DNA from 2 places in the Streptomyces sp. NPDC050759 genome. Region 1 is predicted to be linked to the other one. Evidence: riboswitches for the same ligand, from Rfam matches in the RefSeq annotation. Region 1 holds a riboswitch; the other holds the start of a gene.

Region 1 (6,948 bases):
GAGCGGTCAATGGAGGCCCGAATCGCCCTTGTTGACCGGATCGAGGACGCCGGAGAGGCGCTGAAACGTCTCACACCTTAATAAGCAGGCAAAGTCAACACTTGTAGGGTGCCTGCACGTTGACACTTCTTATGCTGCGCTTATAGACCTGTGAGACTCCTGGGGACGGTGATGTCACATCACCATCCCCTCAGCCCCCCGCATTTGAGCATCCTGTGAAGGACGAACGTGGCATTTACGCCCATATCCCGCCGCACCGCCCGCGTCTCGCGCTTCCTCGGCGTCGCCGCCGCATCGACCGCGATCGTGCTCGGTGCCTCCGGCAACGCGCTTGCCTGCAACATCAATGAGTTCTCCGCCGAAGCCAAGTGCGACGGCACCAAGGGCGTCATCACCGTCACCGACGTGGACAAGACCGGCGTCGAGGCGACGGTCTCCGTGTACCTGCAGAGCAACGGCGCCGACGCGAAGAAGGTCGGCGAGCAGACGGTGAAGGGCTCGAAGAAGGGCACCACCATCACCTTCGAGGAGGACTGGGCGCCCAACGCGGTGTACCGGGTCCACGTCGAGGCCCTGCCCTACATCAAGGGCGCGGACATCACGCCGAACCTGACCACCCCGGCGACCGCCTGCAAGACCGAGGACACGCCGACCCCGACGCCCACGCCCACGCCCACCCCGTCGGACTCCGCCGGCACTCCGGCCGAGGAGTCCCCGACCCCGACCCCGTCGGCCTCGGAGGGCACCACCGCTCCGGCCACCGTCGAGAGCAACGCCCCGTCGCCCGCGGCCGGCGACTCCAACCTCGCCGAGACCGGTGCGAACTCCAACACCGGCCTGATCGCCGGGATCGCGATCGCCCTGGTCGCCATCGGCGGCGGCGCCGTGTTCTTCGGCCTGCGCCGTCGCGGGGCCAGCACCCGCTGACGACAGTCGTGCGTGGCCCGTCCCGGGTTCGGGGCGGGCCACACCCATGTCATCCGAAGGTCGCCCGCTGCAGCCAGAACTCCAGCAGCTCCCGCTCCCCCAGGACCTCCAACTCCGGGCTGTCCAGGGGCAGTCGGCGGTAGAAGGCGAGCATGACGGCGGTCAGCGGGCCGCGCAGGGCGACGGTCGCCTTCTCGTGCCCGCGCCGCCAGGCGATGACGTCGTCGGTGAGCTCGATCATCCACTCCCACCCTTCGGATGTTCCGTCGGTGGCATGCAGATGGATACTGCGCCCGGAGCCGCGCAGTTCCCTCGACTCGTCGTCCGGCATGGTCCGCTGTGCGAACTCCACGATCTGCAACCACTCGTCGATCGCGTCGGCGGCGATCTCCGGGGCCACCTCGTACGGCTGTCCGGCGGCGAGCGTGGCGTCGGCACGGTGGACCGTGAGTTCGTGTGCCATCCTGCGGGCCCAGAAGCCCGAGGTGGGGATCCCGGCCCAGGACCAGACCTTGGCATCCGGCCCGGCCTCCCGAAGCGTGGCGACGAGCATCTTCCCCGTCTCCGCGAGCCAGGCGTCCAGCGCCCCGGCGTCCTCGGGCCCCTCCCCCAACGGCACCTGGTCCTCAGGCACTTCCTGCTGGGCCCGGGTCCGCACCATCAGCTCCACCCAGCGCAGGGCGCCCCCGGTGTGCCGCACCAGTTGCTCCAGCGACCACTCCGGGCAGGTCGGCACCGTCACGGACAGGTCGGCCCCGGACGTCAGTACGTCCCTCAACAGGCCCACTTGGTGAGCGATCTCGTCGCAGTACCGGTCATGTGCGAGCAGGGTCATGCCCCGCACCCTATGTCCGCCCGGTCAGTCCAGCACGACGATTTCGGCCGGGTCGAACTCCACCCCGACCGTGTCCCCGACCTCCGGCGCCGCACGGAGAGCGCACGCGGCCTCCAACTGCGGCCCGTCACCCTCCCGAGGATGCAGATGTACGGCCACATGGGTGCCCTTGAAGGTCCGCGCGGTCACCGTGCAGCTCAGGCCCTCGTCGGCCGCCTTCAGCCGCACTCCCGCCGGCCGCACCAGCACGTTCCTGACCCCCTGGGCAGCTCCCGAGGGCACCGGAACCTTTCCCCACACCGTGTCCGCGACCTCACCCGCCACCGTGCCCTCGACGACGTTCTCGAAGCCGAGGAAGCGGGCCACGAACTCGTCCGCCGGCCGCTGCCACACCTCGAGAGGCGTACCCGACTGGGCGATCCGCCCGTCCCGCATCACCACGACCCGGTCGGCCAACGCGAAGGCCTCGCCCTGGTCGTGGGTGACCGCGAGCACCGTGGTGCCCAACCGTCCGAACAGCTCCCGCAGTTCGACGACCAGCCGCTCCCGCAGCGAGCGGTCCAGCTGTCCGAGCGGCTCGTCCAGCATCAGCAGCCGGGGCCGGGGCGCGAGCGCGCGGGCCAGCGCGACCCGCTGCTGCTCACCGCCGGAGAGCGCGCCGACAGCCCGACGGGCGGCACCCGGAAGCCCGACGAGGTCGAGCAACTCCCGTACCCGCTCATCCTGTTGTGCCCGCGCGGCCCCGTGCATCCGCAGCCCGAAGGCCACATTGGCGCCCACGTCCCGCTGCGGGAAGAGCTGGTGGTCCTGGAACATCAGCCCGACGCCGCGCTTGTGCGCGGCCACCCCGCCCTGGTCACGCCCGTCGAGCAGGACCCGTCCCCCGTCGAGCGGTTGAAGGCCGGCCACCACCCGCAGCAGCGTCGACTTGCCGCTGCCGCTGGGGCCGAGCACACACACGATCTCGTGCTCGGCGACATCGAGACCGACCCCGTCGAGGACGGCCCGCCCGCCGAACCGAACCGTCGCGTCCTCAAGGCTCAGCAGCATCAGAACTCCCCGGTCCGGTCGGTCCGCAGCCGTTCGAGCACCAGCAGCGCCACCGCGCACACCACCATCAGGATCGTCGAAAGGGCCATCGCCTGGCCGTAGTTGAGATCACCGGCCCGTCCGAGCAGCCGTGCCACGGCGACCGGCAGCGTCGGGTTGTCGGGCCGTGCGATGAACACCGTCGCCCCGAACTCGCCCAGCGACACGGCGAAGGCGAAGCCCGCCGCGATCAGCAACGCCCGCCGCACCATGGGCAGATCGACCTCCCGCCACACCCGCCACGGCGAGGCCCCGAGCACGGCCGCGGCCTCCCGCAACCGGTGGTCCACGGCCCGCAGCACCGGCAGCATGGTCCGCACGACGAAGGGCACCCCGACCAGCGCCTGCGCGAGCGGCACCAGGATCCAGGACTGCCTGAGGTCCAGCGGCGGCTCGTCGAGCGAGATCAGGAACCCGAAGCCGACGGTCACCGCGGACACCCCGAGCGGCAGCATCAGCAGCGCGTCGAAGCCCCGCACGAACCGGCCCGCGTCCCGCCGTGTCAGCGCGGCCGCCGCGAGGCCCCCGATCACCACCGCGATGGCGGTGGCGGCGAGGGCGTACTCCAGGGAGTTCCCGACCGCCTCGATCGGCGCGACGAGGAAGACCCCGCCGTCGCTGTGGGTCAGCGCCCGGTAGTAGCCGAAGTCGGGAGCGTCGAGGGACCGCTGCACCAGCACCGCGAGCGGCAGCACCAGGAGGACGGCGACACTGCCCACGACCCCGGCCAGCAGCCCCCACTCTCCCGCCCCTCGGGGCCGCCGGGCGGTGAGGGACTCGTCCACGAGCCGTAGCGCGGTCTCCCGGCGCCGTACGGTCCACGCGTGCAGGGCGAGAACAGCGCCCACCGCGACGAACTGGATCAGCGTCAGCACAGCGGCCGTGGACAGGTCGAAGATCTCGGAGGTCTGCCGGTAGATCTCCACCTCGAGGGTCGAGAAGGTCGGCCCCCCGAGGATCTGCACCACGCCGAAGGAGGTGAAGGTGAAGAGGAACACCATGAGAGCGGCGGCGGCCACGGCGGGCCCGAGCGCGGGGAGCGTGACCGTCCGCCAGGCCCTGAGCCGGGACGCGCCCAGCATCCGCGCGGCCTCCTCCTGACGCGGATCCAGCTGGGCCCACAGTCCGCCGACGGTCCGGACGACGACCGCGTAGTTGAAGAAGACGTGCGCGAGCAGGATCGCCCACACCGTGGTGTCCAGCCGTACGCCCCACAAGTCGTCCAGCAGCCCGCCACGCCCCACCAGCGCCAGAAAGGCCGTACCGACGACGACGGTCGGCAGCACGAAGGGGACGGTGACCACGGCCCGCAGGATCTGCTTGCCGGGGAAGTCGAAGCGCGCGAAGACATACGCGCCGGGGAGCGCGACCAGGAGCGTGAGCGCGGTGGAGGCGAGCGCCTGCCAGGTGGTGAACCACAGGACGTGCCGGATGTCCGGTTGGGTGAGGGCGTCGGTGATCCGGCCGAACTGCCAGGTCCCGTCGGTCTCGAGGCCGCGCGCGACGATCGCGGCGACGGGATAGGCGAAGAAGACGGCGAAGAACGCGACGGGCACGGTCATCAGCCCGAGCCGTGCCGCCGCGTTCGTGACGCCCTTGCGGGGCCTTACTTCAGTACGAGCGAGGTCCATGACTTGACCCAGTCGTCCCTGTTGTCGGCGATCTTCGCCGGGTCCATGGTCTCGGGATCCTTGGCCTGCGGACCGTACTCGGTGAACTCGTCCGGCACCTGGGCGCCGTCGATGACCGGATAGACGAACATGTTGAGCGGCATGTCCTGCTGGAACTCCTTGGTGAGCAGGAAGTCCAGGAACGCCTTGCCGCCCTTGGCGTTCGCGGCGTTGCTCAGCAGTCCGGCGTACTCGATCTGCCGGAAGCAGGTGCCCTGCGCGACGCCGGTGGGGGCGGTCTTCGGCTTCGGGTCGGCGTAGATCACCTCGGCGGGCGGCGAGGAGGCGTACGACACGACGAGCGGCCGGTCGGCCTTCGCCTTCTTGCCCCCGGCGGAACCGGAGAACTCCTCGTTGTAGGCCTGCTCCCAGCCGTCGACGACCTTGACACCGTTGGCCTTGAGCTTCTTCCAGTAGCCCTCCCACCCGTCGTCGCCGTACTTCGCGGCGCTCCCGAGGAGGAAGCCGAGCCCCGGCGAGGAGGTGGAGGCGTTCTCGGTGACGAGGAGGTTCTTGTAGGCGGGCTTGATCAGATCGTCGTACGACGACGGCGGCTGGAGCTTGTGCGCGGTGAAGTAGGCCTTGTCGTAGTTGACGCAGATGTCGCCGGTGTCGATGGGCGTGACCTTGTCCCCGTCGACCCGGTACCCGGCCTTGATCCGGTCGGCGCCCTTGGCCTCGTACGACTGGAAGAGCCCGTTGTCGAGCGCGCGGGAGAGCAGGGTGTTGTCGACGCCGAAGAAGACGTCGCCCTGCGGGTTGTCCTTGGTGAGGATGGCCTTGTTGACGGCCTGCCCGGCGTCGCCGTCCTCCAGGACCTTGACCTGGTAGCCGGACTTCTTCTCGAAGTCGGCGAGGACGCTCTTGGAGACGGCCCACGAGTCGTGGCTGACGAGGGTGACGTTCTTGGAGCCGGAGCTCTCGGAGTCGTCGGACGACGAGCCGCACGCGGACAGCGTGACCAGGCCGAGGCCGACGACGGCAGCACAGAACTTCTTGTTGTTCACGGTGATGACCGAACTTCCTACCCAGAATGACCTGGGCGAGGTTCAGAGGGTCTGCGGCCCGATTGCCGCACTCTCAGCGCTGTGGCGCTCCCCTGTCGGATATGAAGATGTACGTACGTCCGTCAGACTACCGTTCGGTGGCCGCGAGCTGACCACAGGCCCCGTCGATCTCCTGTCCACGGGTGTCCCGGACCGTCACCGGCACACCATGGGCGGCGATGGCCTCGACGAACGCCTTCTCGTCCTCGGGCCGGGAGGCGGTCCACTTGGACCCGGGCGTCGGGTTCAGCGGGATCAGGTTGACATGCACCGGCTTGCCCTTGAGCAGGCGGCCGAGCCGGTCACCGCGCCAGGCCTGGTCGTTGATGTCGCGGATCAGCGCGTACTCGATGGAGAGGCGCCGCCCCGACTTCTCGACGTACTCGAACCCGGCGTCGAGCACCTCGCGCACCTTCCACCGCGTGTTCACGGGGACGAGGGTGTCGCGCAGCTCGTCGTCGGGGGCGTGCAGGGAGATCGCGAGCCGGCACTTGAAGCCTTCGTCGGCGAACCGGTGAATGGCGGGCACGAGCCCCACGGTCGACACCGTGATGCCGCGCTGGGAGAGACCGAGCCCGTCGGGCGCGGGATCGGTGAGCGCGCGAATGGAGCCGACGACCCGCTTGTAGTTGGCGAGCGGCTCGCCCATCCCCATGAAGACGATGTTGGAGAGCCGCGCGGGCCCGCCCGGCACCTCTCCGTCCCGGAGCGCCCGCATCCCGTCCACGATCTGGTGCACGATCTCGGCGGTGGACAGATTGCGGTCCAGTCCCGCCTGCCCGGTGGCGCAGAAGGGGCAGTTCATGCCACAACCCGCCTGCGAGCTGATGCACATGGTCACCCTGTCCGGATACCGCATCAGCACCGACTCCACGAGCGTCCCGTCGAACAGCCGCCACAACGTCTTGCGCGTGGTCCCCTGGTCGGTCGACAGATGCCGTACGACGGTCATGAGCTCGGGAAGCAGCGCCTCCTGGAGCTTGCCGCGCGCGCCGGCCGGGATGTCGGTCCACTCCGCCGGGTCGTGCGCGTACCGCGCGAAGTAGTGCTGCGAGAGCTGCTTGGCGCGAAACGGCTTCTCCCCGATCCCCGCCACGACCTCCTTGCGCTCGGCGGGCGTGAGATCGGCAAGGTGCCGCGGCGGCTTCTTGGCTCCGCGGGGGGCGACGAAAGTGAGTTCTCCGGGTGCAGGCATAACTGTTCCAGTGTCGCAGATCATTCAGCGGCCGCGTCCAGAAGATCCACACGCCGAAGGCCGGGAGAACCTGACGACGCGGCCCCCGCCCTGAACAGGACGGGGGCCGGGAAAGCCGTACACGCGAAGCAGGTCAGCCGGAGCCCACGAACAGCACCAGCAGCAGCCACACCACCGGAGCCGTCG
Region 2 (6,948 bases), on a different contig from region 1:
GGGTCTTCGGCGCCGAGAACTCGAAGGAGTACGTCGTCTTGCCTGCGGCGAGCATGTCACGCACCGTGCGTGCGCGGTCAGTCCTGGTGGATGCGGTTCCTAGGGCCATACCCGCAGGTTAGCCAGGGGGGAGCGGTCGCCCAACCGGATCACGGAAATATGCCTGTTTTGTCGACTTGTTGTCCACCCCTCGGACACCGGGCCGATCATGCGACCGGCGAATACCGGCCCCTTACTCCGTGTCACTCAACCGCTTGGCGAACTCCGCGGCGGCCGCGCCCGGGTCGTCCGCCTCGGTGATCGCCCGGACGACCACGACCCGGCGGGCACCGGCCTCCAGGACGTCGTCGAGGTTACCGAGGTCGATGCCGCCGATGGCGAACCAGGGGCGGTCGGTGCCTAGGGCGGCGGTGTACCGGACCAGGTCGAGGCCCGGGGCGTGCCGGCCTGGCTTGGTGGGGGTCGGCCAGCAGGGGCCGGTGCAGAAGTAGTCCACGCCGTCCTGGACCGCGGCCGCGGCGGCCTCCGCCTCGGCGTGCGTGGAGCGGCCTATGAGGATGTCGTCGCCGAGGATCGCGCGGGCGGCGGGGACGGGCAGGTCACCCTGGCCGAGGTGCAGCACACCGGCGCCGGCCGCGTGGGCGACGTCGGCCCGGTCGTTGACCGCGAGGAGCTTGCCGTGCCGCGCGCAGGCGTCGGCGAACACCTGCAGATGTTCCAGTTCCTCGGCCGCCTCCATGCCCTTGTCCCGCAACTGCACGATGTCGACGCCCCCGGCCAGGACCGCGTCCAGGAACTCGGCGAGGTCGCCCTGCCGCTTGCGGGCGTCCGTGCAGAGGTAGACGCGGGCGTCGGCGAGCAGGTCACGGGTGGTGTCGGGCATGCGTGAGTCTCCCCCGGGTTCGGTGGCGTACGGGCCGTGCCGGACCGTGGCCGTGGCCTCGGCGGTCACGGCCCGTACGCCGGTGTGGTTCGGATCAGACGGCGAGCGCCTGGGCGCGGCGCTTCACCTCCGTGCCGCGATTCTCGCTCAGGGCCTGCGCGGGGGTGCCGGGCAGGCTCTCGTCGGGCGTGAAGAGCCACTCCAGCATCTCTTCGTCGGTGAAGCCGTCGTCCCTCAGGAGCGTCAGGGTCCCGGCCAGGCCCTTGACGACCTTCTGCTCGGCCCCGTCGATGAAGGCGGCGGGGACGTGCAGCGCACGGTTCTCACCACGGCGTACGGCGATGAGCTGGCCGTCCTTGACCAGCTGCCGCACACGCGTCACCTCGACATCGAGCATCTCTGCGATGTCGGGGAGGGTGAGCCAGGCGGGGACGAGAGCATCGATCTTTGCGTCAATCTCGGTCACGGGATTAAGCGTGCCATCCCGCACTGACAGTCGGAAGCCGGGGCGCCTCCGGCGGGGGAACGGGGGGCATGATCACCGGCTGCCGACCGCCATAGAACCAGGCGATCCCGGTCGCTGGAGCCATGCGGACCCGGCCGCCGAGACCAAGCGCGCCCCGGTCACCAGAAACCGCGCGCGCCCCGGTCACCAGATTCCGCACCCCGGCCGCCAAGGACCGGCGGAGTCCGCCCGGCCGGTCGCGGCGGGCTGCCCGAGCCGCCGGGCTGTCTCCTACGCCGTCGCCGCTTTCAGCGGCCTCGCCGGGTCCGTCAGCAGTTCCGGGTTCATCTCCGTGCCCGCCTCGATCAGGCGGCGGCCCTGGGCCAGGTCCCGGGGCCGGCCCACCGCCAGGAGGGCCACCAGGCGGTTCTCGCGCAGCCAGCACACCGTCCAGGCGGGGCCCGACGGCTCGCCGCGCCACAGCGTCGTGTCGGCGGACGCGTGGTGGCCGGCGTACTGGACGAAGCGGCCGAACTGCTCGGACCAGAAGTACGGGACGGGGTCGTAGACCATGCGGGTCTCGCCCAGGATGTCGGCGGCCACCGTGCGGGGGCCCTGGAGGGCGTTGTCCCAGTGGTGGACCAGCAGGCGCTCGCCGTACCTCCCCGAGGGGAAGGAGGCGCAGTCGCCGACCGCGTAGACGTCGGGCGCGGACGTGCGCAGCCGGTCGTCGGCGACGACCTCGCGGTGGGCGCCGAGTTCGATGCCCGAACCTGCGAGCCAGGCCGTGGCGGGCCGGGCGCCGATACCCACCACGACCGCGCCCGCGGCCACCCGGGAGCCGTCGTCCAGGACGACCGCGCCGGGCTCGACGCGCTCCACGCGCGCGTGTGTGCGCAGCACGGCACCCGCGTCGGCGTACCAGGAGGTCATCGGCGCGGCCACCTCGGCGGGCAGCGCGCCCGCGAGCGGCCGGTCGGCGGCTTCCACGACCGTCACCGCGCAGCCCGCCTCGCGCGCGGCGGTGGCGAACTCGGCGCCGATCCAGCCCGCGCCGACGACCACGATGTCGTGCTGTCGGGCGAGCACGGGGCGCAGCCGTTCGGCGTCGTCCAGGGTGCGCAGCAGATGCACGCCCGGCACACCCTCCGTGCCGGGCAGCCGGATCGGTTCGGCACCGGTGGCGAGGACCAGGACGTCGTACGGGACAGGCCCGGCTTCGGTGTCCAGTTCGTGCGCTTCGGGGCGTACGCCCAGCGCCTCGCGGCCGAGCAGCAGTTCGATGCCGAGGGCCTCGAAGTCCACGTCGAAGGCGGAGTCCTCGGCCTTGCCGAGCAGCACGGCCTTGGACAGCGGCGGACGGTCGTACGGCTGATGGGGCTCCGCGCCGATCACCGTGACCGTGCCCTTGAATCCCTGTTCGCGCAGGGCGACCGCGGTCTGCACGCCGGCCATGCCCGCGCCGACCACGACCACCCGCCGCTGCGCCTGCGTCTGCTCGCTCATTTGATCACCCTAGTCACCTGACAATCCGTCAGTCAGGAGTCGTGCTCAGTGACCTGTTCCACAACACTCGTACCGCTGCCCGGCTGCGACTCCCACTCCCACGTCTCCTCCAACCGCAGCCGGCCGTCGACAAGCTCCACGACCGTCGAGACGCAGTGCCCGGAGGATGTCGTTCCGTCGTGCTTCAGCTGCACGTACCTGAAGTCGAGACGGTCCCCCGCGCGCGTGCCGACGAGATGTCCGCGTACGACGTCACCGCCCGCGTACTCGGCCCAGATCTCCCCGTCCTGCTCGTGGTAGGTGAACCGGGTCCGTGTACCCACCTGACCCGGTGCCTGATCGGCGACCGGGGCGAGGACGAGGCCGTCGAGCGAGCGGGGCATGGCGGAAGGCTCCCTTACAGAGGCGCACGGGCACGGGCTAGGGTGGCCAACGTAGAGCACTCGCGGGAGCCCGGACGCACCGGGCTGAGAGGGAGGCTGGCGGCCTCCGACCGTACGAACCTGATCCGGGTCATGCCGGCGAAGGGAGGGGCTGGACGCCCATGTCCTCACGTACGTCAGACGTCCTCGTCGTCGGGGGCGGCATCATCGGCCTGGTCACGGCCTGGCGGGCCGCGCAGCGCGGGCTCACCACGGCCGTCGTGGACCCCGAACCGGGCGGCGGGGCCGCCCAGGTGGCTGCCGGGATGCTGGCCGCGGTCACCGAACTGCACTACGGCGAGCACACCCTGCTGGGGCTGAACCTCGCCTCGGCCCACCGCTATCCCGACTTCGCGGCCGAGCTCACCGACCTGACAGGCCTCGACCTCGGCTACCGCCGCTGCGGCACACTCGCCGTGGCTCTGGACGCCGACGACCGCGCCCACCTGCGCGAACTGCACGCGTTGCAGCGGCAGTCGGGGCTGGAGTCGGAGTGGCTGTCCGGCCGGGAGTGCCGACGCCTGGAGCCGATGCTCGCACCGGGGGTGCGGGGCGGACTGCGGGTGGACGGCGATCACCAGATCGATCCACGGCGGCTCACGCGCGCGTTGCTGGCCGCGTGCGAGCAGGCGGGTGTCGTCTTCCACCGCGCGTGGGCCAAGGGCCTCCGGGTCGCAGGGGACCGGGCCGCGGGGGTCACCACGACCGACGGCGACGAGCTGGGCGGGGGGCAGGTGGTGCTCGCCGCCGGAAGTCTCAGCGGCCGCCTCGAAGGGGTCCCAGCGGATGTCCTGCCCCCGGTACGGCCCGTGAAGGGCCAGGTGCTGCGGCTGACCGTGCCGCCGCGCAGCGCGCCCTTCCTGAGCCGCACGGTGCGGGCCGTGGTCCGCGGCAGCCAGGTCTACCTGGTGCCGCGGGAGAACGGCGAGCTGGTGATCGGCGCGACCAGCGAGGAGCTGGGCTGGGACACGACGGTGACCGCGGGCGGGGTGTACGAGCTGCTGCGGGACGCCCACGAACTGGTCCCCGGCATCACCGAGCTGCCGCTCACGGAGACCCGCGCGGGTCTGCGCCCGGGGTCCCCGGACAACGCCCCGCTGCTCGGACCCACGGAACTGACCGGGCTGGTGCTCGCGACCGGCCACTACCGCAATGGCGTGCTGCTCACGCCGATCACCGGGGACGCCATGGCGCACGTTCTGACGACGGGTGAACTCCCCGATGTGGCCCGCCCGTTCACCCCGAGGCGATTCGCCGCCACGGAACTCCTGGAGCAGCCGGCATGAACATCTCCGTCAACGGGGAGACCCGGGAGTTCGCTCCCGGCACGGCTCTCGACACCGTCGTGCGGGCGCTGACGCCGGCGCCGTCCGGGGTGGCCGCGGCGCTCAACGAAACCGTCGTCCCGCGCGCGCAGTGGCCCGCGACGTCCCTCTCCGAGGGTGACCGCGTGGAAGTCCTCACCGCCGTCCAAGGAGGCTGACCCATGGCCGACGATCCCTTTGTCATCAGCGGTACGTCCTTCTCGTCCCGGCTGATCATGGGCACGGGCGGGGCGCCCAGCCTGGACGTGCTCGAGCGGGCCCTGGTCGCCTCCGGCACCGAGCTGACGACGGTCGCGATGCGTCGCGTGGACCCCTCGGTGCACGGCTCGGTGCTGTCCGTACTGGAGAGGCTCGGCATCCGGGTGCTCCCGAACACCGCGGGCTGTTTCACCGCCGGAGAGGCCGTCCTGACGGCCCGCCTCGCGCGCGAGGCGCTCGGCACCGACCTGGTCAAGCTGGAGGTCATCGCCGACGAGCGCACCCTTCTGCCGGATCCCATAGAGCTGCTGGACGCGGCGGAGACCCTGGTGGACGACGGCTTCACGGTGCTGCCGTACACAAACGACGACCCGGTGCTCGCCCGGAAGCTGGAGGACGTGGGCTGCGCGGCGGTCATGCCGCTGGGCTCACCGATCGGCTCGGGCCTCGGCATCCGCAACCCGCACAACTTCCAGCTGATCGTCGAGCACGCGCGGGTGCCGGTGATCCTGGACGCGGGGGCGGGCACGGCGTCGGACGCTGCTCTGGCGATGGAGCTCGGGTGCGCGGGTGTGATGCTCGCCTCAGCGGTGACGCGGGCGCAGGAGCCCGAGCTGATGGCGCACGCGATGCGGCACGCGGTGGAGGCGGGGCGGCTGGCGTACCGGGCGGGGCGGATCCCCCGACGGCACTTCGCCGAGGCGTCGTCTCCGGTGGCGGGCAGGGCGGTACTGGACCCGGAGCGGCCTGCTTTCCAGTGACCTGACGTGGGGCCTGGGCGAGGGACGTGACCCGAGTGGCACGCCTGTCCCCGACCGGCACCTCCGTGCGATCTGCGTCACAGCTACGCTGCAGTCCCGCCTCGATATCGGCCGAACCGGACGGGCTGTCAGCGTCGGCTCGTACACTCACCTGCGTGGATACGACCCTTCAGGACCCGCTGGTCGGGCAGGTGCTCGACGGCCGCTATCGCGTGGACGCGCGGATCGCGGTCGGCGGGATGGCCACGGTCTACCGGGCCCTGGACACCCGTCTGGACCGCGTGCTCGCGCTCAAGGTGATGCACCCCGCGCTCGCGGCGGACGGGTCCTTCGTCGAGCGGTTCATCCGGGAGGCCAAGTCCGTCGCCCGGCTCGCCCACCCCAACGTCGTGCAGGTCTTCGACCAGGGCACCGACGGGTCGTACGTCTACCTCGCCATGGAGTACGTCGCCGGGTGCACCCTGCGCGACGTGCTCCGCGAGCGCGGGGCCCTGCAGCCGCGCGCCGCCCTGGACATCCTGGAGCCCGTGCTCGCCGCGCTCGGCGCCGCACACCGGGCAGGTTTCGTACACCGGGACATGAAGCCGGAGAACGTCCTGATAGGGGACGACGGCCGGGTCAAGGTCGCCGACTTCGGACTCGTGCGGTCGGTGAACACCGTGACCAGCACCACCGGAGCCGTACTCGGCACCGTGTCCTATCTCTCGCCCGAGCAGATCGAGCAGCCAGGCACCGCGGACGCCCGCGTCGACGTGTACGCGTGCGGTGTGGTCCTGTACGAGATGCTGACCGGCGATCGCCCGCACGACGGCGACTCCCCCGCCGTCGTCCTCTACAAGCACCTCCACGAAGACGTCCCGCCGCCCTCGGCCGTGGTCCCGGGGCTGCCGTACGAACTGGACGAGCTGGTCGCGTCGGCCACCGCCCGCACCCCGGACCTGCGTCCGTACGACGCCGTGGCGCTGCTCGCGCAGACCCGCGAGGCACACGGCAGGCTGAGCGCCGACCAGCTGGACGCGGTACCGCCGCAGGCGCTCTCGGCGGAGTACGCGGGCGCCGAGAACCGCACGAGCGTGATCCCGCGCACCCTCACCGTGCCGCGCCCCCTGCCGGTCAACGAGGACGAGCCGGTGTACCACCGCACCAGCCGCCTGGAGAGCCCGCCACCCCCGCCTTCCCGGCGCGGCCGCTCGTCCGGCGGCCCCCGGCGCGGCCCGCTCCTGATCGTCGCTGCGATCCTGCTTGCCCTCGGGCTCGGGGCGGGCGTCTGGTACATCAACTCCGGCCAGTTCACCCAGGTCCCGGCCCTCCTGACGAAGACCGAGGCACAGGCCCGGGACCGACTGGACGAGGCCGGTCTGGAGACCGGCAAGGTCACGTACGCCTACAGCGACACCGTGAAGCGCGG

The links. A riboswitch is a leader RNA that binds a small molecule or an ion and turns the genes downstream of it on or off. The one in region 1 is predicted to bind thiamine pyrophosphate.
Region 2: it holds a riboswitch for thiamine pyrophosphate, as region 1 does, so the genes downstream of both, thiO (glycine oxidase ThiO) here and ACIBJB_RS29610 (thiamine ABC transporter substrate binding subunit) in region 1, are expected to answer to the same signal.

The regions. Positions count from the first base shown of each region.
Region 1 is NZ_JBITGI010000011.1:144,151-151,098, forward strand. It holds gene ACIBJB_RS29585 (LOG family protein) at 1-81, shown strand, start outside; gene ACIBJB_RS29590 (LAETG motif-containing sortase-dependent surface protein) at 229-927, shown strand; gene ACIBJB_RS29595 (maleylpyruvate isomerase family mycothiol-dependent enzyme) at 977-1,762, opposite strand; gene ACIBJB_RS29600 (ABC transporter ATP-binding protein) at 1,787-2,812, opposite strand; gene ACIBJB_RS29605 (ABC transporter permease) at 2,812-4,482, opposite strand; gene ACIBJB_RS29610 (thiamine ABC transporter substrate binding subunit) at 4,458-5,528, opposite strand; TPP riboswitch at 5,525-5,632, opposite strand; gene rlmN (23S rRNA (adenine(2503)-C(2))-methyltransferase RlmN) at 5,656-6,762, opposite strand; gene ACIBJB_RS29620 (phosphatidate cytidylyltransferase) at 6,896-6,948, opposite strand, start outside.
Region 2 is NZ_JBITGI010000001.1:139,271-146,218, forward strand. It holds gene metF (methylenetetrahydrofolate reductase [NAD(P)H]) at 1-109, opposite strand, end outside; gene thiE (thiamine phosphate synthase) at 233-883, opposite strand; gene ACIBJB_RS00615 (Rv2175c family DNA-binding protein) at 978-1,349, opposite strand; gene ACIBJB_RS00620 (NAD(P)/FAD-dependent oxidoreductase) at 1,620-2,834, opposite strand; gene ACIBJB_RS00625 (hypothetical protein) at 2,867-3,217, opposite strand; TPP riboswitch at 3,270-3,381, shown strand; gene thiO (glycine oxidase ThiO) at 3,379-4,542, shown strand; gene thiS (sulfur carrier protein ThiS) at 4,539-4,739, shown strand; gene ACIBJB_RS00640 (thiazole synthase) at 4,743-5,540, shown strand; gene pknB (Stk1 family PASTA domain-containing Ser/Thr kinase) at 5,696-6,948, shown strand, end outside.